4 regions of the Rhizobium sp. WW22 genome follow, and region 2 is predicted to be linked to each of the others. Evidence: predicted binding sites of a transcription regulator. Region 2 holds the regulator's gene; each other region holds the start of a gene.
What was found. Region 2 encodes PhoB, which activates phosphate uptake and scavenging genes when phosphate is short. Its sites were predicted from a motif close to TGTCATNNANCTGTCAT; they were not measured.

Region 1: ACK83U_RS09045 (DapH/DapD/GlmU-related protein) is a predicted target of PhoB. The motif match lies at 1,462-1,478, and genes of this name have one in related genera.
Region 3: ACK83U_RS07915 (UDP-2,3-diacylglucosamine diphosphatase) is a predicted target of PhoB. The motif match lies at 2,948-2,964, and genes of this name have one in related genera.
Region 4: ACK83U_RS17635 (DUF1045 domain-containing protein) is a predicted target of PhoB. The motif match lies at 3,596-3,612, and genes of this name have one in related genera.

What each region holds. Positions count from the first base shown of each region.
Region 1 covers NZ_CP178198.1:1,815,326-1,820,616, reverse strand. Annotated here, with positions in the region: gene recN (DNA repair protein RecN) at 1-1,386, shown strand, start outside; gene ACK83U_RS09045 (DapH/DapD/GlmU-related protein) at 1,517-2,149, shown strand; gene ACK83U_RS09040 (CDP-diacylglycerol diphosphatase) at 2,255-2,995, opposite strand; gene ligA (NAD-dependent DNA ligase LigA) at 3,341-5,291, shown strand, end outside.
Region 2 covers NZ_CP178198.1:124,732-130,022, reverse strand. Annotated here, with positions in the region: gene ACK83U_RS00670 (aspartate aminotransferase family protein) at 1-1,050, opposite strand, end outside; gene ACK83U_RS00665 (GcrA family cell cycle regulator) at 1,475-2,011, shown strand; gene phoB (phosphate regulon transcriptional regulator PhoB) at 2,101-2,784, opposite strand; gene phoU (phosphate signaling complex protein PhoU) at 2,816-3,529, opposite strand; gene pstB (phosphate ABC transporter ATP-binding protein PstB) at 3,581-4,396, opposite strand; gene pstA (phosphate ABC transporter permease PstA) at 4,412-5,291, opposite strand, start outside.
Region 3 covers NZ_CP178198.1:1,582,056-1,587,346, forward strand. Annotated here, with positions in the region: gene ACK83U_RS07905 (ABC transporter permease) at 1-553, opposite strand, end outside; gene ACK83U_RS07910 (MFS transporter) at 704-1,921, opposite strand; gene ACK83U_RS07915 (UDP-2,3-diacylglucosamine diphosphatase) at 2,076-2,882, opposite strand; gene ACK83U_RS07920 (NADP-dependent malic enzyme) at 3,158-5,291, shown strand, end outside.
Region 4 covers NZ_CP178198.1:3,631,336-3,636,626, reverse strand. Annotated here, with positions in the region: gene phnC (phosphonate ABC transporter ATP-binding protein) at 1-163, shown strand, start outside; partial or broken gene phnD (phosphonate ABC transporter substrate-binding protein) at 259-1,169, shown strand; gene phnE (phosphonate ABC transporter, permease protein PhnE) at 1,236-2,216, shown strand; gene phnE (phosphonate ABC transporter, permease protein PhnE) at 2,225-3,571, shown strand; gene ACK83U_RS17635 (DUF1045 domain-containing protein) at 3,760-4,446, shown strand; gene ACK83U_RS17630 (alpha-D-ribose 1-methylphosphonate 5-triphosphate diphosphatase) at 4,462-5,291, shown strand, end outside.

The DNA.
Region 1 (5,291 bases), 1.7 Mb from region 2:
CAATCCGCCGATGGCCGCACCAAAGCCTTTGTCAACGATCAGGCCCTCAGCGTTCAGCTCATGCGCCAGATCGGGCAGCTTCTCGTCGAAATTCATGGTCAGCACGATGACCGCGCACTCGTCGACACGGATGCGCACCGCATCTTGCTCGATGCTTTCGCTGGCCTCGCTGATGAGGCACAGGAAGTCGGCAGGCTTTACAAGATCTGGCGCGATACCGATCGCACGTTAAGGAAGCACAGAGAGCAGGTGGAGCGGGCTGCCCGCGAGGCCGACTATCTTCGCGCCTCTGTCGAGGAACTGGGAAAGCTCTCGCCGCAAGATGGCGAGGAGGACGAGCTTGCCGAGACGCGCTCGCGGATGATGAAGGCCGAGCGCATTGCCGGCGATATTGCCGAGGCTTCGGAATTTCTCAACGGCAATGCATCGCCCGTGCCGCATATCGCCTCGCTGGTGCGCCGGCTGGAGCGCAAGAGTCATGAGGCGCCGGGCCTTCTGGAAGATACCCTCGCATTGCTGGACGCCGCTCTCGATCAGCTTTCCAACGCGCAGATGGAGGTTGAAGCCGCGCTGCGTAAGACGGAATACGATCCGCGCGAGCTTGAGCGGGTCGAAGAGCGTCTCTTCGCGTTGCGAGGCGCCTCGCGTAAATACTCCGTGCCGGTAATGGAATTGCCGGCCCTGGCCGCGCGCATGATTTCGGATCTCGCCGATCTTGATGCCGGTGAAGAGCGGCTAGCGCGTCTTGCTGCCGAGCTTTCCTCCGCCAAGGCGGATTTTGACGTTGCAGCGCGCAGCCTGTCGGAGAAGCGCCGGCACGCAGGCGAGGCGCTTGCCTCGGCCGTCATGGCCGAATTGCCGGCCCTGAAGCTCGAGCGTGCGCGTTTCATGGTGGAGATATCAAGTGATCCCGAAGCCGGAACGGCCGATGGCATCGATGTCGTCGAATTCCACGTTCAGACCAACCCCGGTACGCGTCCAGGCCCGATCACCAAGGTTGCTTCCGGAGGCGAGCTGTCGCGCTTTCTCTTGGCATTGAAGGTTGCGCTCGCCGATCGCGGCTCGGCGCCGACCCTCGTATTCGATGAAATTGACACCGGCGTCGGCGGTGCGGTAGCGGATGCGATCGGCCAGCGGCTAAAGCGTCTGTCCGATCGCGTGCAGGTGCTGTCGGTCACTCATGCACCGCAGGTCGCCGCTCGCGCCGCAACGCATCTCCTGATTTCCAAGGGGCCGGTTGCGGACGGCTCGGAAAAGATTTCCACGCGCGTTGCTACCATGGAGCCGAAGGATCGCACCGAGGAAATCGCCCGCATGCTTGCTGGCGCTTCTGTGACCGAAGAGGCGAGAGCGGCCGCCAAACGCTTGCTGGCCGGCAACGGCTGATCTCGCGGCTGTCCATGGAGCAGATATCGGCGACGATCTGCCACGGACATCTCGCTCGGTCTTTCGGCAGTCCTGCGTCACATATCTTTCATCGTCCCCGGCTAGGCAGGCTAAAATCCGGAGACCGTCAATGCACTCGACCGCACAGCCAAATCGCCCCAAAATCGCGGAAACCGTTATCCACCCGACGGCGAATATAAGAGATTCGCGCGTCGGCATGTGCTGCGAGATTTTGGAAGACACGTCTCTGCACACGGTCGAACTTGGGGATTTCTCCTATCTCGGGCCGCGCTGCATCGTCGGTGATTCAACGATTGGAAAATTCTGCGCCATTGCGGCAGAAGTCAGAATCGGCGCTCCCAATCACCCGATGGACCGCCCGTCCATGCATCGCTTCACCTATTGTCCGGAATATTACTCGGCGGACGCCGTACGGGATCATGCGTTTTTCGATCGGCGCAAGCAGGATCGCGCTGTCATTGGCAACGATGTCTGGATCGGTCACGGCGTGATCGTTCTGCCGGGCGTAAAGGTTGGAGACGGTGCCGTGCTTGCAGCAGGCGCTGTCGTCACCAAAGACGTCGAACCCTATACGATTGTCGGCGGTATTCCCGCGAAATTTATTCGAGAGCGGTTTACGCGAACCATCGCAGAGAGGCTTGCGTCCATCGCTTGGTGGGATTGGCCTTTCGAAACCATCATGGCGCGGCTTGCCGATTTTCAGACAAGCGACATTGAGGCCTTTTGCGAGCGCTGGTCTTGATCTGCTCCTAAAGACGGACGGTCAGCGTTTGCCAGTGATCTTACGAAATCGGACCGTAGGCTGTGAACGAGTTCGGCCGATGCGCGAACTTCTGCGCGACATGCATCAGAGCCGGCACTTAGGATCGATCATATCCTCCGCGGACCCGCGGGATTTGTGTGCTTTGTTTATTCTCGCCAGAACATAGAAACCATGCTGCCCGTCAGGCAATACGGCGCCAAAGACGCCGACCACTACGTTTTCCATATTTGAACGGGCGCCATCAATGCCATCCGCGACGAGCTGCAGCGGGTTCAAATTCGAGAGGTCATCGGCCATGTGGAAACTTGCCCACCAGCCAGCTCGGGTCTTCAAGTCCGTAAACCGGCCGCTTTCAATCTCCGTCACGTGAGCCTTCAAGAGCGCCCTGAAGCGAGGTGTCTCGCACCCCATATGAATGTGAAGCCGATCTTGCGTGCGCCAGCTGGCGGCGTTTATCGCCAGTGCAAAATTCTGTCTCGAAGCCTTCGCTGCACGCGGATCGATTGCCGATAACTCTTTCCACGCTTCCTCAAAGTAGTTCGGCGCTCCTGCGGTCAGAAGGCGAGGGTCCTCGATACCGGGGACGTCGGCGAGGGGCGCAAGAATGGTTCGCTCCTTGTCAGCCGGTTCGCGAAGGACAACGTAGGACGACAGCGGATCCGGCGACTCCACTATCTTGAGGCACGGATATGGCGATCCTGTCAGGGTGGAGTTGATCTCACAAGCTCTAACGACCAGCCCCAAGGCAGAGCGGCTGACGAACGAGCTCATAATCAACACTGCACCGATGAGAGAAATGGAGAGAACGGCAAGACGATACTTCATGCGTGATTTCGAATTTCTGCTGACGATCCGATCATTTCCAGAGGTCTCGCTCTCATAATAACTTATCTTAAATCCCCTGTGATACTCGGGAAAGAGCCGCTGCTCGGGAATTGGAAAGAGAATTCCACCAAGGCTGGCTCGATGCTGATATTTCCCGCACCTGTAACATCAAGAACGGCCGATCATGGCGTAAAGTTGTCGTGAACGCTACCATGACGGTCATTGGCATTCGGTAACTGAAATGCAGATTTTTCCCTTTGTTTTTACGTGCTCCGTGGCGAAAACCGCTTCGCACTTTTTGCGGAAGTGCTCTAAAACATCTCCGAAATCGGGGAGTGTAGATTCATGAGCACCGAACAGAAGCCCGTGGAAGATTTGAGCGAAGAGGAAGCGGCCGCAGCGCTTGCCTATCTGGCTGCAGAGATCGCGCACCATGACGCGCTTTATCATGGCAAGGATGCGCCGGAGATTTCGGATGCTGAGTATGATGCGCTGAAGCGGCGCAATGATGCGATCGAGGCCCGGTTTCCCGCATTGATTCGCGCCGATAGCCCGTCACGCCGGGTCGGTGTCGCACCATCGGAGACCTTTGCACCCGTCGTCCACGCCAGGCCGATGCTCTCGCTCGACAACACCTTCTCGCAAGAAGATGTCGAGGATTTCGTCGCTGGCGTCTATCGCTTTCTCGGTCGCCTGCCTGATAATTCCATCGCCTTTACGGCGGAGCCGAAGATTGACGGTCTTTCCATGTCCATCCGCTACGAGAACGGCCGCATGGTGAGTGCCGCGACGCGCGGCGACGGCACGACAGGCGAGAATGTCACCGCCAATATCAGGACCATCAAGGAAATCCCGCAGACCTTGCCAGCGGGCGCTCCCTCGGTCGTCGAGGTGCGCGGTGAGGTCTATATGGCCAAGAGCGACTTCCTGGCGCTCAACGCGCACATGGAGGCCGAGGGCAAGCAGACCTATGTCAATCCTCGCAATACGGCCGCCGGATCGCTGCGCCAGCTCGACGCGAAAGTGACCGCCAGCCGCAAGCTGAAATTCTTCGCCTATGCCTGGGGCGAGATGTCCGACATGCCGGCGGATACGCAATACGGCATGGTGCAGATCTTCAAATCCTGGGGCTTTCCCGTCAACCCGTTGATGGAGCGCTTGAATTCGGTTGCCGATATTCTTGCGCATTACGATCAGATAGGGCTGCAGCGGCCGGATCTCGATTACGATATCGATGGCGTCGTTTACAAGGTCGACAGCCTGGAACTGCAGGCTCGCCTTGGTTTCCGCTCGCGTTCGCCGCGCTGGGCGACAGCGCATAAATTTCCGGCGGAACAGGCATTCACGCGTTTGGTCGATATCGATATCCAGGTCGGCCGCACCGGCGCTCTGACGCCGGTCGCGCGCCTCGAGCCGATCACCGTCGGCGGCGTCGTGGTGACCAATGCGACGCTTCACAATGCCGACTACATCAAGGGCATCGGCAACAAGGGCGAGCCGATCCGCGATGGCCGCGATATCCGCGTCGGTGACATGGTGATCGTCCAGCGCGCAGGCGATGTCATCCCGCAGATCGTCGATGTCGTGCTGGAAAAGCGGGAAGCCTCGAGCGCGCCCTATGAATTCCCCAAAGTCTGCCCGGTTTGCGGAAGCCACGCGGTGCGCGATATCAATGAGAAGACTGGTAAGGTCGATGCCGTCACACGTTGCACCGGCGGGTTCATCTGCCGGGCGCAGGCGACCGAGCATCTCAAGCATTTCGTTTCGCGCAATGCCTATGACATCGAGGGTCTGGGCTCGAAGCAGATCGATTTCTTCTTCGAGAGCGAGGATCCGGCGCTACAGATAAAGACCGCGCCTGACATCTTCACCCTGGAAAAGCGTCAGCAGACGTCACTGACGAAGCTGGAAAATATCGATGGTTTCGGCAAGGTCAGTGTTGGCAAGCTTTATGCCGCGATCAATGAGCGGCGCCAGATCGCCCTGCATCGCTTCATCTTCGCGCTCGGTATTCGCCATGTCGGCGAGACGACGGCGAAGCTTCTGGCGCGTTCTTACGGCACCTATGCGGCCTTCGAAGCAGGGATGAAGGAAGCAGCCCCCCTTAGCGGTGACGCATGGAACGACCTCAACAATATCGAGGGAATCGGCGAGGTAGTGGCGCGCGCCATCGTCGAATTCTACAAGGAGCCGCGCAATACCGAGGTCATCGCGAAGCTCCTGGAGGAGGTGCAGCCGCAGGAGGCCGAGCAACCGGTGACTTCGGGCAGTCCGGTGGCCGGCAAGACCGTCGTCT
Region 2 (5,291 bases):
GGCACGGATCGCCTGCAGCAATTCCGCCTGCGGAATGGCCGCTTTGATGCCGAGCATCAGGCCTTCACCGCGAACGTCCTCGATGATGTCAGGAAAACGATCCTTGAGCGAGGCGAGCCCCTGGCGGAAGACCAGCGAGACATCGCGCACATGCTGCAGGAAGCCTTCGGCAAGCACGATATCGAGAACCGCATTGCCGACTGCCATGGCAAGCGGATTGCCGCCATAGGTCGAGCCATGCGTGCCGGCCTTCATGCCGGAAGCGGCTTCCGCCGTCGCAAGGCACGCACCGAGCGGGAAACCGCCGCCGATACCCTTGGCGACCGCCATGATGTCAGGCTTGATACCGGACCATTCATGGGCAAAGAGCTTGCCGGTACGGCCGACACCACACTGTACTTCGTCGAGGATCAAAAGCAGGCCGTGCTCATCGCAGATCTCCCGCAGCCCGCGCAGGAATTCGTTTGTCGCCGGGCGGATACCGCCCTCGCCCTGCACCGGCTCTATCAGGATAGCGCCCGTCGCATCGGTAATGGCGGCGCGGACGGCGTCGAGATCACCGAAGGGCACCTGGTCGAAGCCCGGTGCCTTCGGGCCGAAACCTTCGATATATTTTTCCTGGCCACCGGCGGCGATCGTTGCGATGGTGCGGCCGTGGAAGGCGCCTTCGAAGGTGATGATATGGAACTTCTCGGGATGCCCCTTGGCGAATTGATAGCGCCGCGCAGTCTTGATGGCGCACTCCAGCGCCTCCGCGCCCGAATTGGTGAAGAACACCTTGTCGGCGAAGGTCACTTCCGTCAGCCGCTTCGACAGCTTCTCCTGGCCGGGCACCTCATAGAGGTTGGACAGGTGCCAGACCTTGTCGGCCTGCGCCTTCAGCTCGGCGACAAGATGGGGATGAGCATGACCGAGCGAATTGACCGCGACGCCGGCTGCGAAATCGAGGTAGCGTTCGCCATTCTCAGTGACCAGCCAGACGCCCTCACCTCGCTCGAACCGCAGCGGAGCGCGCAAGTAGGTGTCGTAAAGCGGCGTGGTCTCGGCCATGGCCATATCTCCTGATCACAACTTTAAGGACCGATCGCTTCCATTTGATGAAACGGGTCCGAAAAAATCAAAAATGCCGCCTTGCGGCGGCTTGGGCACTATTGATGTTTTGCACCGCGATGTCAACAAAACTGCCGTTTTAGCAGGTGCGAGAAAACGCTTGCCGGCAAAAGAGATGCGTCGGGCGGCGCCTATGGCAGAAATGCCACGCCCGGACAGCAAGTTGGGGAAAACCTCGAAATCGATTCCTCAAGATTCCCGCGACTCTTGTCACGGAGTCAGCCTCACACTAGGTTAAAAACCAATTGCTAGACTGCATGCGGCGGAACTAGTCACCACAATTTTAGAGCGTTTCGCGCCTCGATACCATGCGAGGCAATGGTGAGGGATTCTGCCATCGGAAACGCGACAGCGGAGACAGGGCATGAATTGGACAGACGAACGCGTCGAGAAGCTGAAAAAGCTATGGTCCGAAGGATTGAGCGCCAGCCAGATCGCTGCGCAGCTCGGTGGCGTGAGCCGTAATGCCGTCATCGGCAAGGTGCATCGCCTGAACCTCCCCGGCCGAGCGAAGGCGGGCGGCGCGACAACCGCAGCGCGCACGCCGAAGCGCAGCGCAGCGGCACCTCGCGCTGCGACCTACGGATCGCGCGTTGCTACCCGCACGGTGGTTGCCCGCCAGCAGGGCGCAACCATGCTGAAGGAAGAGATCGAGATCGATTCCGTCAACGAAATCCAGTATCGCCCGGCATCGAACGTCGTCGTTCCGATTTCCCGCCGCCTCGGCCTGACGGAACTGACGGAGCGCACCTGCAAGTGGCCGGTCGGCGATCCGCTGAAGGACGATTTCCATTTCTGCGGCAATGAGAGCCCAGATTCATCGCCTTACTGCACCTACCATCAGCGCCTGGCCTACCAGCCGGTGCATGAACGGCGTAGGCCGGCCCAGCCGCGTGGCTGAGAAGCTTGATGACTGAGATAAAGAAACGGGCCCTTGAGGCCCGTTTTCTGTTTCCGCCGCTATGTTGATGCCTGATCGGGTATCCCCGCTCAGGCCTCCATGGAGTAGCCCGCGCCGCGAACGGTGCGAATGACATCCTGCATATTGGAGAAGTTGAGCGCCTTGCGCAGGCGGCCGACATGGACGTCGACCGTGCGTTCGTCGACGTAGATATCGTGACCCCATACGCCGTCGAGCAGCTGCGAACGCGAGAAGACGCGGCCCGGCGAGGACATCAGGAACTCCAGCAGGCGGAATTCCGTCGGCCCCAGCCGCACTTCGCGGCTCTTGCGGTGAACGCGATGGGTTTCGCGGTCCAGCTCGATATCGCCGCAACGCAGCACCGTGGAGAGAACCTCCGGGCGGGCACGCCGCAGCATCGCCTTGACGCGAGCCATCAGCTCCGGCGTCGAGAACGGCTTGACGACATAATCGTCCGCGCCGGTCGAAAGCCCGCGCACGCGCTCGCTTTCCTCGCCGCGGGCCGTCAGCATGATGATCGGCAGGCGCTCAGTCTCCGGCCGCATACGCAGCCGGCGGCAGAGCTCGATGCCCGATACGCCGGGCAGCATCCAGTCGAGGATCAGGAGATCGGGGATGCGCTCCTGGAGACGCAGCTCGGCCTCATCGCCTCTGAGGATCGTGTCGACCTCGAAGCCTTCGGCCTCAAGATTGTAGCGCAGCAGAACGCTGAGCGCTTCCTCGTCTTCTACAACAGCAACTCTCGGAACCATGCGCCTATGGTCTCCTTTCTTCGCTTTCGGATTATTCGGTCACTGCGCCGACGGTATTGGCGGTATCGTCCTTCGGGCGCTCGCCTTCCGGCTGCGCGCCCGTCGCCATGTAATAGATCGTCTCGGCGATGTTGGTGGCATGGTCGCCGATGCGCTCGATGTTCTTGGCGCAGAAGAGAAGATGCGTGCAGGTGGTGATGTTGCGCGGATCTTCCATCATGTAGGTCAGCATCTCGCGAAAGAGCGAGGTGTACATGGCGTCGATTTCCTCGTCGCGTTCGCGGATCGATACGGCCTTGTCCGGCGAGCGGGTCGCGTAGACATCCAGAACTTCCTTGAGCTGGCTCAGCGCCAGTTCGGAGAGATGCTCGATGCCGCGGGCGAGACGGCGCGGGACACCGGTGCCCTGGACGGCGATGACGCGCTTTGCGGTGTTCTTGCCGAGATCGCCGACGCGCTCCAGATCGGATGCAATGCGGATCGAGCCCATGATTTCACGCAGGTCCGCCGCCATCGGCTGACGGCGGGCGATGGTAACGATCGCCTTGTCGCCGACTTCGCGCTCGGCATGGTCGAGAACGACGTCGTCGGAGATGACCTTCTGGGCCAGGGCAGCGTCGCTATTGACCAGCGCGCGTACGCTGTCGCTAACCATCTGCTCTGCCAGGCCGCCCATTTCAGCAATGCGGCGCGTCAGGAACTTCAGGTCTTCGTCATAGGCAGAGAGAATGTGAGTGGAGACCATTTTTCTATCCTCAAGGTGAACTGTGTGAAATGAGCCGCGCGCCTGACATCATCAACCAAAACGGCCCATGATGTAATCCTGCGTGCGGAAATCGTCGGGATTGGTGAACATCTTATCGGTGTCGTTCTCCTCGACCAGGTGGCCGAGATGGAACATTGCGGTACGCTGCGAGACGCGGGCTGCCTGCTGCATGGAATGCGTCACGATGACGATGGTGAAATTCTCCCGCAGCTCGTGGATGAGATCCTCGACCTTGGCGGTCGCGATCGGATCGAGCGCCGAGCACGGCTCGTCCATCAGGATGACCTCCGGACTGACCGCGACGGCGCGGGCGATGCACAGACGCTGCTGCTGACCGCCCGATAGACTCGTGCCGGCATCATGGAGCCGATCCTTGACCTCGCCCCAGAGACCGGCCTTCTGCAGGCTGGTCTCGACGATATGCTCGAGATCGGCCTTTGAGCGATGCAGGCCATGGATGCGCGGGCCGTAGGCGACGTTCTCAAAGATGGACTTTGGGAACGGGTTGGGCTTCTGGAAGACCATGCCGACGCGGGCGCGCAACTCTACCACGTCGATGCTGTCGTCGTAGACATCCTGATCGTCGAGCGTGATCTTGCCGGTGACCCGGCAGGTCTCGATCGTATCGTTCATGCGGTTGAGGCAGCGCAGGAAGGTGGACTTGCCGCAACCGGAAGGGCCGATCAAAGCCGTGACGGTATTGGCGCGGATCTTCAGATTGACGTCGAAGAGCGCCCGCTTGTCGCCGTAGAACACAGAAACGTCCTGGCCGATCATCTTGTAAGGGATCGTGGTCATCTTCTTGGCCAAGGCTCTTTCGCTTGCGGCTTCCGTCATCATGTTCATTTCGTGCGCCCTCCCTTACCAGCGCCGCTCAAAGCGGCGCCGCAGCAGGATGGCGCCGATGTTCATCGCGACGAGGAAGAAGAGAAGCACGATGATGGCGCCGGACGTCCTTTCGACGAAGGCCCGCTCGGCTTCGCTCGCCCACATGTAGATCTGCACCGGCAGCGCCGTCGAAGGATCGAGCGGCGATGCCGGATAGTTGGCGACGAAGGCGACCATGCCGATCAGAAGCAGCGGCGCAGTCTCGCCAAGCGCGTGCGCAAGCCCGAGGATCGTGCCCGTCAGAATGCCGGGCATCGCAAGCGGCAACACGTGATGGAAGACCATCTGCATGCGCGATGCACCAAGACCGAGCGCTGCGCTGCGGATCGACGGCGGCACGGCCCGCAACGCCGAGCGTGTGGCGATAATGATCATCGGCAGCGTCATCAGGCTCAACACGAGACCGCCGACCAGCGAGGCCGAACGCGGCAGACCCATCATGTTGATGAAGACCGAGAGACCCAGCAAGCCATAGACGATCGATGGGACGGCCGCGAGATTGTTGATGTTGACCTCGATCAGGTCCGTCAGCCGGTTCTTCGGCGCGAACTCCTCCAGATAGATCGAGGCGGCGACGCCGACCGGCAAGGCAAGCACGAGAACGGTCAGCATCAGGTAGAACGAGCCGATCAGAGCGACGCCGAGCCCGGCGGCTTCGGGCCGGCTCGAGTTGCCCGACAGGAAGAGACCGCTGTTGAAGGCCTTGTAAAGCGCGCCGCTTTCGCTGAGTTGCTTCATCCAGGCGACCTGGCGGTCGGATATCTTGCGATCCTTCTCATCGACTGTCAGATCGATCTGGCCCTTGTTGGCTGAATCGATATTGGAGCTGGCAAGGAAGGTGACGCTCTCAGTC
Region 3 (5,291 bases), 1.5 Mb from region 2:
GGATGATCGGAACGGCGCGCACCGCCATATGATCGATCTGATTGACGATCGAGGCTGGCGAAACGCCGCTGCCGCGACCAAACTTGAGCTGACCGCCGCGCACGGCCGAACCCAGTATATACATGGCGGCAATGAGATTGCCCCAGATATCGTAGACGCTTTCACCGATAGGCGCGAAGACACGCTCTGCCCATGATTTCCTCGGCTTCGCCGCTGCTGCCTCATCGTCCGGATGCGCGTCGAAAGTCGTCAGCAATTCGTCGATATGCGGATTGGAACCTTCGATCGTAACGTGAGCCTTGTGCGCTTCCTGGCTTTCCTTCAGCCGGCGGATCAGCAGCGCACCCGCCGTATCCACATCCGAAAGACCGAAAAGATCGATCACGACGTCGCCGCCGGAACTGCGCTTGGACAGCTGCTCGATCTGTCGCAGCACGCCATGCACATTGGCGCTGCGCCAATTGCCTTGCAGCCGATAGCGATGGCCTGCGCCTTCGGGCGCATCATCGATCTTCGGTGCATCGGACCTTTGCTCGGCTGCTTTCAAACTCATGCGTCTTTCAAATCTGGCACAACATACGCCGACTCGGTGAGCCCGCTTGGTCAATGCTTAATACACCGACTACGCGTGGAATTTCCATCTCGCGCCGACGCCAACTTATGTCACGGCTTTTTGATATCCAAATGAATTTGTTGCACCGCATCAGGATACGCCGTGAGCGCCGCCGCCGATTGCCGGCGTCCTGGCCTGCAGCCCGTAGGCGAAAATGACCATGACCAGCCCGAAAGCTGCAATGCCCGCCATGACATAATAGCTGGCGAGGTCAAGCCAGGCATAGAGATAGCCGGATGCAAGGGTCATCAACCCTAAGAACATGCCGTTGTAAAAATAATACGCCCCCTGGGCCGATGATTCCTGCGTTTCGTGCACTGAGGCCACTATGCGACGCTGAATGCCTGTGTGGACGCAGGCATAGGTGCAGGAATGAAAGCACTGCAGGACGAAATAGCCGAAGAAGCCGAAATTGATCGGAAACAGGATCCAGCGCAAAATACACATGGTCGCGCCGAAAAAGATCAATGTCCAAGCGCTGAACCGCCGACTAAGCTTCTTCGACAGGAAGAAAACCATCACCTCAGCCGCAACGCCGATGCTCCATAGGACAGCAATTTGCGCGCCGGAAAAGCCAAGCCTATGCCAATAGATCGATGCAAACGTATAGAGCATCGCATGGCTCGATTGCTGGATCGACACGCCGATCATGGTGATGAGCAAGTGCGGCGAGCGCAGATTTCCGGTCGGAGATTGCAGATTGATAGGCAGGTTGCGCCGGCGCGTCGGCCCGATGCGCGGGGCGAAAAACCCCATCAGCGTCGTCAGAATGAATCCGGCCACCATTACGGGCAAGACAGTGGTGCCGCCCCATATGCCGATCAGCTGGCCGCCGAGAAGGGTCGACAGGATGAATGTGATCGATCCCCAGACCCGCATGGAGCCATAGTCGAAGCCCCAGCGGCGCACGCCCGACATGGCGATCGACTCAACCACGGGCACGTAGGGCGCGTAGGTGGCCCCCTGAATGCCGTAGACCAGAAGCACCGGCCAGAAGTCGCTCGTCCAGTAGAGCGCGACAGCCGTCAACAGCGACAGTGCACCCGACCATAGCAGCACATCCGCCCTCTCCGTCATATGATCGGCGAGCACCGCGATGATGGGTGTCACGAGCACCCGCACGACCATAGGAATGGCGAGCACCAGGCCGATCTCATGATCATTGAAATTCAGCCCCGCCAACCAGACGGGGAAAAACGGCAGGGCAATTCCGTTGACGAACAACGGAGCGCAGTAGGACAAGGCAGTGCGCAAGCGGAAATATGGAGGCGCACCCTCGCCCTGGAAGGACTTAATCGCGGGAATCATGACAGACCTGAAGGGAACTTATTTGTCCCTATCACGCTATCGAGAATACGACTATGGCGAGAAATGGCCAAACCGTACCGTTTCGGAAAAACCGAAGCTGTAGGCGTTCAATAATTATGACAAGCTATTAGCAAGCCTGTGAACAGGTGCAGAATTATGCTGCCTGTGCCCCGAGTGCCCGCGGCATTTCCTCGACAGGTGAGCCAACCGGTTCCGTCTCGAGAATATTCTGCCAGGTAATCAGCTCGAACGTGCCGTCTTCGTGCTCGGCAATCGCCGTGCAGCTTTCCACCCAGTCGCCCGTGTTGATGTAACGGATCCCATCGAGATCCTCGATCACCGCATGGTGGATATGGCCGCAGATGACGCCATCGGCATCGTTGCGCTTGGCCTCTTCGGCGACGACACGCTGAAATTCGCCGATGAAATTGACGGCGTGCTTTACCTGCAGCTTCGCCCAGGCCGAGAAGGACCAGTATGGCATGTTCAGGCGGCGGCGTACCGCTGCAAGGCCGATATTGATCAGGATTGCCATGTCATAGGCCCAATCGCCGAGATAGGCGAGCAGGCGGGCGTTACGGACGACCACATCGAATTCATCGCCATGGAGCACGAGATATTTCTTGCCGTCGGCCGTTTCATGCATGGCGCGCTGCGCCACCTCGATGCCGCCGAAATGCATGCCGGGGAAGTCACGCAGGAATTCGTCGTGATTGCCGGGGATATAGACGATGCGCGTGCCCTTGCGCGCCTTGCGCAGGAGCTTCTGGACTACGTCGTTGCAGTGCTGAGGCCAATACCAGTTTCGCTTCAGTCTCCAGCCATCCACGATGTCACCAACCAGAAAGATGGTATCGGCTTCGTGATGACGGAGAAAGTCGAGCAGGTAGTCCGCCTTGGCGGCCTTCGAGCCGAGGTGCACGTCAGAAATGAATAGCGTTCGGAAATGCCGGGGGTCCATGTTTTCATTCACGAACTATATGTCCGTGCCCTATCCTACGTTGGCTATTCCAAAACCAGACTCGTGTTTCAGGAAGATGACAATCCCTGTGCTTGACGGCTCAGCCGCCAGCGCAGCGTTCGATCCAAGGGACCCGCGCCGCTCAATTCTTGCAAAAAAGGCAATTCAGTTTTGTCACGACAAAAACGCTTTGTGACCTCAATTGCATACTGTGAAGGCGAAGCGATTGATGTATGCAGAAGACTCAAAGCGCAGGCAGGAATGGAGACCGCGAGATGGATACGCACGACACTTCGAAAAAAGCCGAAAACATGGCGAGTGGCGATTTCGACGAACAGGCGCTCTATTTCCATCGCTATCCCCGCCCCGGCAAGCTTGAAATCCAGGCCACCAAGCCGCTCGGCAACCAGCGCGATCTGGCGCTTGCCTATTCGCCCGGTGTCGCCGCGCCCTGTCTTGCCATTCGCGACAATCCGGAAACGGCCGCTTATTACACGTCCCGCGCTAATCTCGTAGCAGTGATTTCCAACGGTTCGGCGGTGCTCGGCCTCGGAAATATCGGCCCGCTCGCTTCCAAGCCAGTCATGGAAGGCAAGGCCGTTCTCTTCAAGAAATTCGCCGGCATCGATGTCTTCGACATTGAAATCGCAGCCCCGACGGTCGATGAGATGGTCAACACCGTCTCGGCGCTCGAACCGACCTTCGGCGGCATCAATCTCGAAGACATCAAGGCGCCGGAATGCTTCGACGTCGAGCGCCGCCTGCGCGAGAAAATGGAAATTCCGGTCTTCCACGACGATCAGCACGGCACCGCCATCATCGTCGCCGCCGCCATCCTCAACGGACTAGAACTGGCCGGCAAGAAGATCGAAGACGTCAAGATCGTCGCCTCCGGCGCGGGCGCAGCCGCGCTTGCCTGCCTCAACCTGCTCGTCATCCTCGGCGCCAGGCGCGAGAACATCTGGGTCCATGATATCGAAGGCCTGGTCTACAAGGACCGCAACGTCCTGATGGACGAGTGGAAATCCGTCTACGCTCAGGACAGCGACAAGCGTGTGCTGGCCGAATCCATTCCGGGCGCCGACGTCTTCCTCGGCCTCTCCGCCGCCGGCGTGCTGAAGCCCGAACTGCTGGCGCAGATGGCCGAAAAACCGCTGATCATGGCGCTCGCCAATCCGACGCCGGAAATCATGCCGGACCTCGCCCGCGCCGCCCGCCCCGACGCGATGATCTGCACCGGCCGCTCGGACTTCCCGAACCAAGTCAACAACGTCCTCTGCTTCCCCTATATCTTCCGCGGTGCGCTCGATTGCGGCGCCAAGACGATCAATGAAGAGATGAAGATGGCCGCCGTGCGCGCCATCGCAGCACTTGCCCGCGAGGAGCCTTCCGATGTTGCGGCTCGGGCCTATACCGGTGAAACTCCGGTCTTCGGGCCGAATTACCTGATCCCCTCGCCCTTCGACCCGCGCCTGATCCTGCGCATTGCGCCGGCCGTGGCAAAGGCAGCCGCAGACAGCGGCGTCGCCCTGCGTCCGATCACCGATTTCGACGCCTATATGGACGAGCTCAACCGCTTCGTCTTCCGTTCGGGCTTCGTCATGAAGCCTATCTTTGCCGCCGCGAAGATTGCCGAGCGCAAGCGCGTCGTCTTTTCCGAAGGCGAGGACGAACGCGTGCTGCGCGCCGCCCAGGTTCTTCTTGAAGAAGGCACGGCCGTCCCGATCCTGATTGGCCGTCCTTCCGTCATCGAGACGCGCCTGAAGCGCTATGGCCTGAAGATCCGTCCGAATACCGATTTTGCCGTCATCAATCCGGAAGACGATCCCCGCTTCCGCGAATATGTCGAGCTTTATTTCTCGCTGGTCGGCCGCGCGGGCGTTATCCCGGAAGCCGCACGCACGATCGTTCGCACCAACACGACCGTCATCGGCGCGCTTGCCCTGAAGCGCGGCGAAGCCGATGCGCTCATCTGCGGCCTCGAAGGCCGTTACGAGCGTCATTTGCGCATCGTCCGCCAGGTCATCGGCAAGCGGCCGGACGTTCGTGATTTCTCGGCATTGAGCCTGCTCATTTCGCAGCGCGGCGCGACCTTCTACACCGATACCTATGTGACGTTTAACCCGTCCGCCGAGGAAATCGCAGAATCCACATGGCTGGCTGCCGAGGAAATCAAGCGTTTCGGCATCGAGCCGCGCGCCGCCCTCGTCTCGCATTCCAACTTCGGCTCACGGGAGTCGGAAAGCGCCACGAAGATGCGTGAAGCGCTGGCTCTCATTCGCAAGGCGGCGCCGGATCTGGAAGTTGACGGCGAAATGCATGGCGACAGCGCCATTTCCGAGAGCCTGCGCCGCCACGTTATGCCGGACAGCGCGCTTTCCGGCGAAGCCAATCTGCTGGTCTTCCCCA
Region 4 (5,291 bases), 370 kb from region 2:
TCTGACGGCAGCCGCCGTCAAGGAAATCTACGGCACCGATAAGGACGGCGCCGGCATCGACGAGAGCATGACGTCGACATCCATCAATATCGCCGATCCGGCCGCGCAAGCCGCGGCGACTGAATCTGCCGGCCCGCAACCGCTGGCACTGGCCGGTCTCTGAGAGGGACGGCCGGGATCGAAGGCCCGCGTCAAGGGCGCATTTCTTCTATCAGACCGAAGACATCCGGGGACACCGGTTAATCAGGAGACGAACCCATGTTGAAGAAAGCACTCTTTGCCGCTACGGCGCTCGTTGCGCTCGCAGTCGGCGCTGCTGCCAACGCAGCAGACCTCAAGGAATTCCGCATCGGCATTCTCGGCGGCGAAAACGAAGCGATCGCCTGCGCAACTACGCCTGCCTTTCCGACCACCTGAAGAAGGAATTCGGTTTCGAGAAGGTTTCGCTGTTCCCGGCCGCCGACTATAACGGCGTTATCCAGGGCCTGCTCGGCGGCACGCTCGACTTCGCCGAACTCGGCGCTTCCGGCTACGCAGCCGTCGCCATCAAGGACCCGAAGGCCGTTACCCCGATCCTGACCACGCAGCAGACCGACGGCTCTACCGGCTACTACTCGATCGGCCTCGCCCTCAAGTCTTCCGGCATCAAGACGATCATGGACGCCAAGGGCAAGAAGCTCGGCTACGCCGACCCGGACTCCACCTCGGGCTACCTCGTTCCCCTCACGCAGATTCCGAAGACCACCGGCGTGCCGAACGACAAGTTCTTCGGCTCGACCCAGTTCAACGGCGGCCATGAAAACAACCTGCTCGCCGCCTATGACGGCAAGGTCGACGTCGCTGTCGACGATTCCTCGGGCGTTGGCGATTTCAAGGACGGCTTCACCTCCGGCACCTTCCGCAAGGAAGTCGACAAGGGCGCCGTAGATCCGAACAAGCTCGTCGAAGTATGGCGTTCGCCGCTGATCCCGAACGGCCCGCTCGTCGTTCGCAACGCTCTCGGCACCGAATGGCAGGCGAAGCTGACCGACTTCTTCATGAAGCTCCCGACGGCCGACGCCAAGTGCTTCAACGCCATCGAAGGCGGCGACTTCAAGGGCTACGTCAAGGTTACCCCGGACTTCTACAACGCCGTCATCGACGTTCGCAAGGCTGCCATCGGCGGCTGATCCGCATTCCGATAATGGGGCGGCCGGCAACGGCCGCCCTTTTGCTATTCACAGAGGCTTGACTTCATGACGATCGCCGATACGCACCCGAACATGCAGAGCGCGCCACAGAGCGCCAAGGAGATCGGCGACGCCTGGAGCAAGATGGTGGCTCGCCGCCGCCTCTACACCGGCATCGGCCTCGTGATCCTGCTCGTCGCCTTCGTCAGCTCGGTGCGCTTCGCCGATGAAAACAACGCCGGGCATTTCTTTGATCGCCTGCCGCATCTCTTCGATTTCCTGAGCTGGCTCATTCCGAAGGACTGGTCCGACGTCTATCGCGCGCTCTTCGACCTGCCAAGCCCGAACGGGGCCAATGGTGCCGGCGGTGAGGAGTTCAATTTCCCGCTCGGTCGCGTCTATGTCTGGGGCAATTTCTATATCCCTGAATATTTCGAGCTGATGATCATCACGATCAACGTAGCGCTGGTATCGACCATCATCGGCGTCGTCTTCGCCGTGCCTTTGAGCTTCTTCGCCGCCCGCAACATGTCGCCATCCAATCCGATTCGTCTGGTGACCAAGCGTATCATGGAACTTCTGCGGGCTTTTCCCGAGATCGTCATCGCCGGCTTGTTTTCGGCGATCCTGTCGATCGGTCCGATCGCCGCCATCATCGCCGTCGGCCTGCATACGATCGGCGCGCTCGGCAAGCTCTTCTACGAAGTGGTCGAGAACATCGACATGAAACCGGATGAGGGCATGCGCGCCGTCGGCGCGAGCTGGAGCGAGCGCGTGCGCTTCGCCGCCCTGCCGCAAGTGCTGCCGAACTTCATGTCCTACGCGCTGCTGCGTCTGGAGATCAATGTTCGCGCCTCCACCATCATCGGCGCCGTCGGCGGCGGCGGCATCGGCGAGGAGCTCAAACTTGCGATTTCACGCGGTTTCGGCGCCAAGACATTGGCGCTGGTGCTGCTTCTCTTCCTGACGATCATCGCCGTCGATCAGTTTTCCGCATGGCTCCGCCGCCGTCTGGTGGGCGAACATGCCTTCCTTTTGCAGCATTGAGGTTGACCATGTCCATCATCGACGCCAGCCGCATGCAGGAAATCGAAGCGCGCTATCCGGAGGTTCTTCACCGATCCTTCCGCCAGCGCTTCGGTGCGCTGATGATGTTCATCGGCATTGTCCTCTACGGCATTTATGCAGTGTGGTTCTTCGATCTGCCGAAAGTCATTTCGGAAGCACATTGGGAGCGCGTCGGGATCTATCTCAGCGAATGGGTGAGCTATGACGTGCAGCCGGAATTCCGCATCTCCGGCGACAAGATCACCATTAAGTATCCGCGCTTTTCGCCTTTGGGCGACAATCCCAATCCTGACTGGGTCAAGACCAACCCCGATGGCAGCATGACCGTTTCCGTCAGCGGCACGAGCCGCACGGTAACCGTGACCAAAACGCAGGCCATCGTGACTGCGCACGGCATTACGATCCCGATCGATATCGCCGGCGATGCGCCGAAGATCGTCGGCTCCGAGCCCGTACCCAGCTGGATGACGGTCTATGACGACAATATCCTGGTCAATCTCGGCTTTGCGGGCGATGCCAGCATTTCCACTGATCGCGTGAAGATCCGCAAGCGCTTTCTTGGCTGGGCCAACTTCGTCTTCGACACGCATTCGCCCTTCTTCGACAAGCCGGCGAGCGAAGTCATCAGCCTCATCGTTTCGGGGCCGCGGCTGGACCCTGCCCAGTCCAATCTCTCACTGGCCTTCGACAATGTCTGGAACAATGGCGCATGGCAGCATGGCGACGTCTGGACCAAGCTGTTCCAGACCATCGTCATGGCCTTTCTGGGAACGTTGCTCGGTTCGCTCGTAGCCTTTCCGCTCGCCTTCCTGGCGGCTCGCAACATCACGCCGAACCGGCTGCTCAACCAGATCCTCAAACGCCTCTTCGACTTCCTGCGTTCGGTGGACATGCTGATCTGGGCGCTATTCCTGACCCGCGCCTTCGGCCCCGGCCCGCTTGCCGGCAGCGGCGCGATCTTCCTCACCGAGACGGGTACGCTCGGCAAGCTCTATTCCGAAGGCCTGGAGAATATCGACAACAAGCCGCGCGAGGGCGTAAAATCCACCGGCTCGCCGACCATTCTCGTGCATCGCTACGGCATCATGCCGCAGATCGTTCCGGTCATCGTCAGCCAGACGCTCTACCAGTGGGAATCGAACGTGCGCGGCGCGACCATCATCGGCGCCGTCGGCGCGGGCGGTATCGGGCTCAAACTTTGGGAAGCGATGCGCACCAACGCGAACTGGGAAAACGTCGCCTATATGGTGCTGTTGATCCTGATCGTCGTCTTCCTGTTCGATGCTGCATCCAACGCCTTGCGTTCGCGGCTGATGGGTGCGCGAGCGAAATAAAAAGATCGGGAAAAAATCGTTACGCATCATCATTCTGTCACGGGAATCCGGTAGCGCAGGCCGGCAAGACCGCAGCGGTCAAGCTGGCTTTAGCCGGATTCGGACCGTTGCTGCCTTGCTGCTCTTGCGGTTTGTCGCAAATCACCCAACAGTGTCCCGCGCAGCCGATTTTTCCAAGGAATGCAGCCTTGCGCTATGCTCTCTATTTCACGCCGCCCAAAGAAGATCCGTTGACATCGCTTGCCGCCCGCTGGCTGGGCCGTGATGCATTTTCGAATGAGATTTTTTCCGACAAGGCCATGGCGCCGCTGCCGGAAGGCCATGCCGAACTGACGGCCGATCCGCGCCGCTACGGCTTTCATGCCACGCTGAAGGCGCCGTTCGAGCTAGCCGCTTCGGTGACCGAGCGCGATCTCCTCGAAGTTGCCGCCGAATTCGCCTCGCAGACCAAGGCTTTCACCATTCCGGAACTTGTGTTGGGCCAACTCGGCCATTTCTTCGCGCTCGTGCCCAGCACCGTTTACGAACCGTTACAAGATTTCGCCTCGCGCGTCGTGAAAGCCTTCGAGCCTTTGCGCGCACCGCTTTCGGACCATGACATCGCAAGGCGCAAGCCGGAAGGCTTGACGGAGCCGCAGCGCGCCAATCTGCTGCGCTGGGGCTATCCTTATGTCAATGACGAGTTCCGTTTCCACATGACGCTGACCGGTCGGGTTCCCACGGAGCGTCAACCCGAACTACAGGAAATTCTGCGCCATCGCTTCGCCGAACATACCGGCAAGCCGCTCGATATTTCCGGCCTCGCCGTCTTCGTCGAAGAAGAGCGTGGTGCTCCCTTTACCGTCCGTTCCTGGCTGCCGCTTGCCGGCGCCTAATATGAAAGAGCCGATATGACCAAAGAAACCGTCCTTTCCAACGCCCGCATCGTCCTCGAAGACAGGATCGTCGACGGCTCCGTGCTGATCCGCGACGGTCGCATTGCCGGCATTTCCGAAGGCAAGTCCCTCATCGGCGAGGATTTCGAGGGCGATTATCTGATCCCCGGTCTGGTCGAGCTGCATACCGACCATCTGGAGGCACATTATTCCCCTCGCCCGGGCGTTCGCTGGAACAAGACGGCGGCGATCCAGGCGCATGATGCCCAGATCGTCACCTCGGGTATCACGACCGTGTTCGACTGCCTGCGCATGGGCTCTGATGAGGACGGTGGTTTCGAAAAGGGCGAGATGCGCGATATGGCCGATGCCATCCAGGCGGCCCAAAGCGAAGATCGCCTGCGCGCCGATCACCTGATCCACCTGCGCTGCGAAGTCTCTTCTGACAACGTGCTCGACCACTTCCAGGATTTCGAGAAAGACCCTTACGTCCGTCTAGTTTCGCTGATGGACCATGCACCGGGCCAGCGCCAGTTCCAGACCATGGATCAGTACGTCTTCTACTATCAGAAGAAGCGCGGGCTCAGTGACGAGGCCTTTGCCAAGTTCGTTGCCAAGCGCCAGGAAGAATCGGCGAAATATGCCACGCCGCATCGTGACGCGATCTCCAAGGTCTGCGCCGAACGCGGCATCACGGTCGCCAGTCATGACGATGCGACGCTCGCCCATGTCGATGAAGCCATCAATTACGGCGTTCGCCTGGCGGAGTTCCCGACCAGTATCGATGCCGCCAAGGCTTCCCACGGCGCCGGCATGAGCGTGCTGATGGGCGCGCCCAACATCGT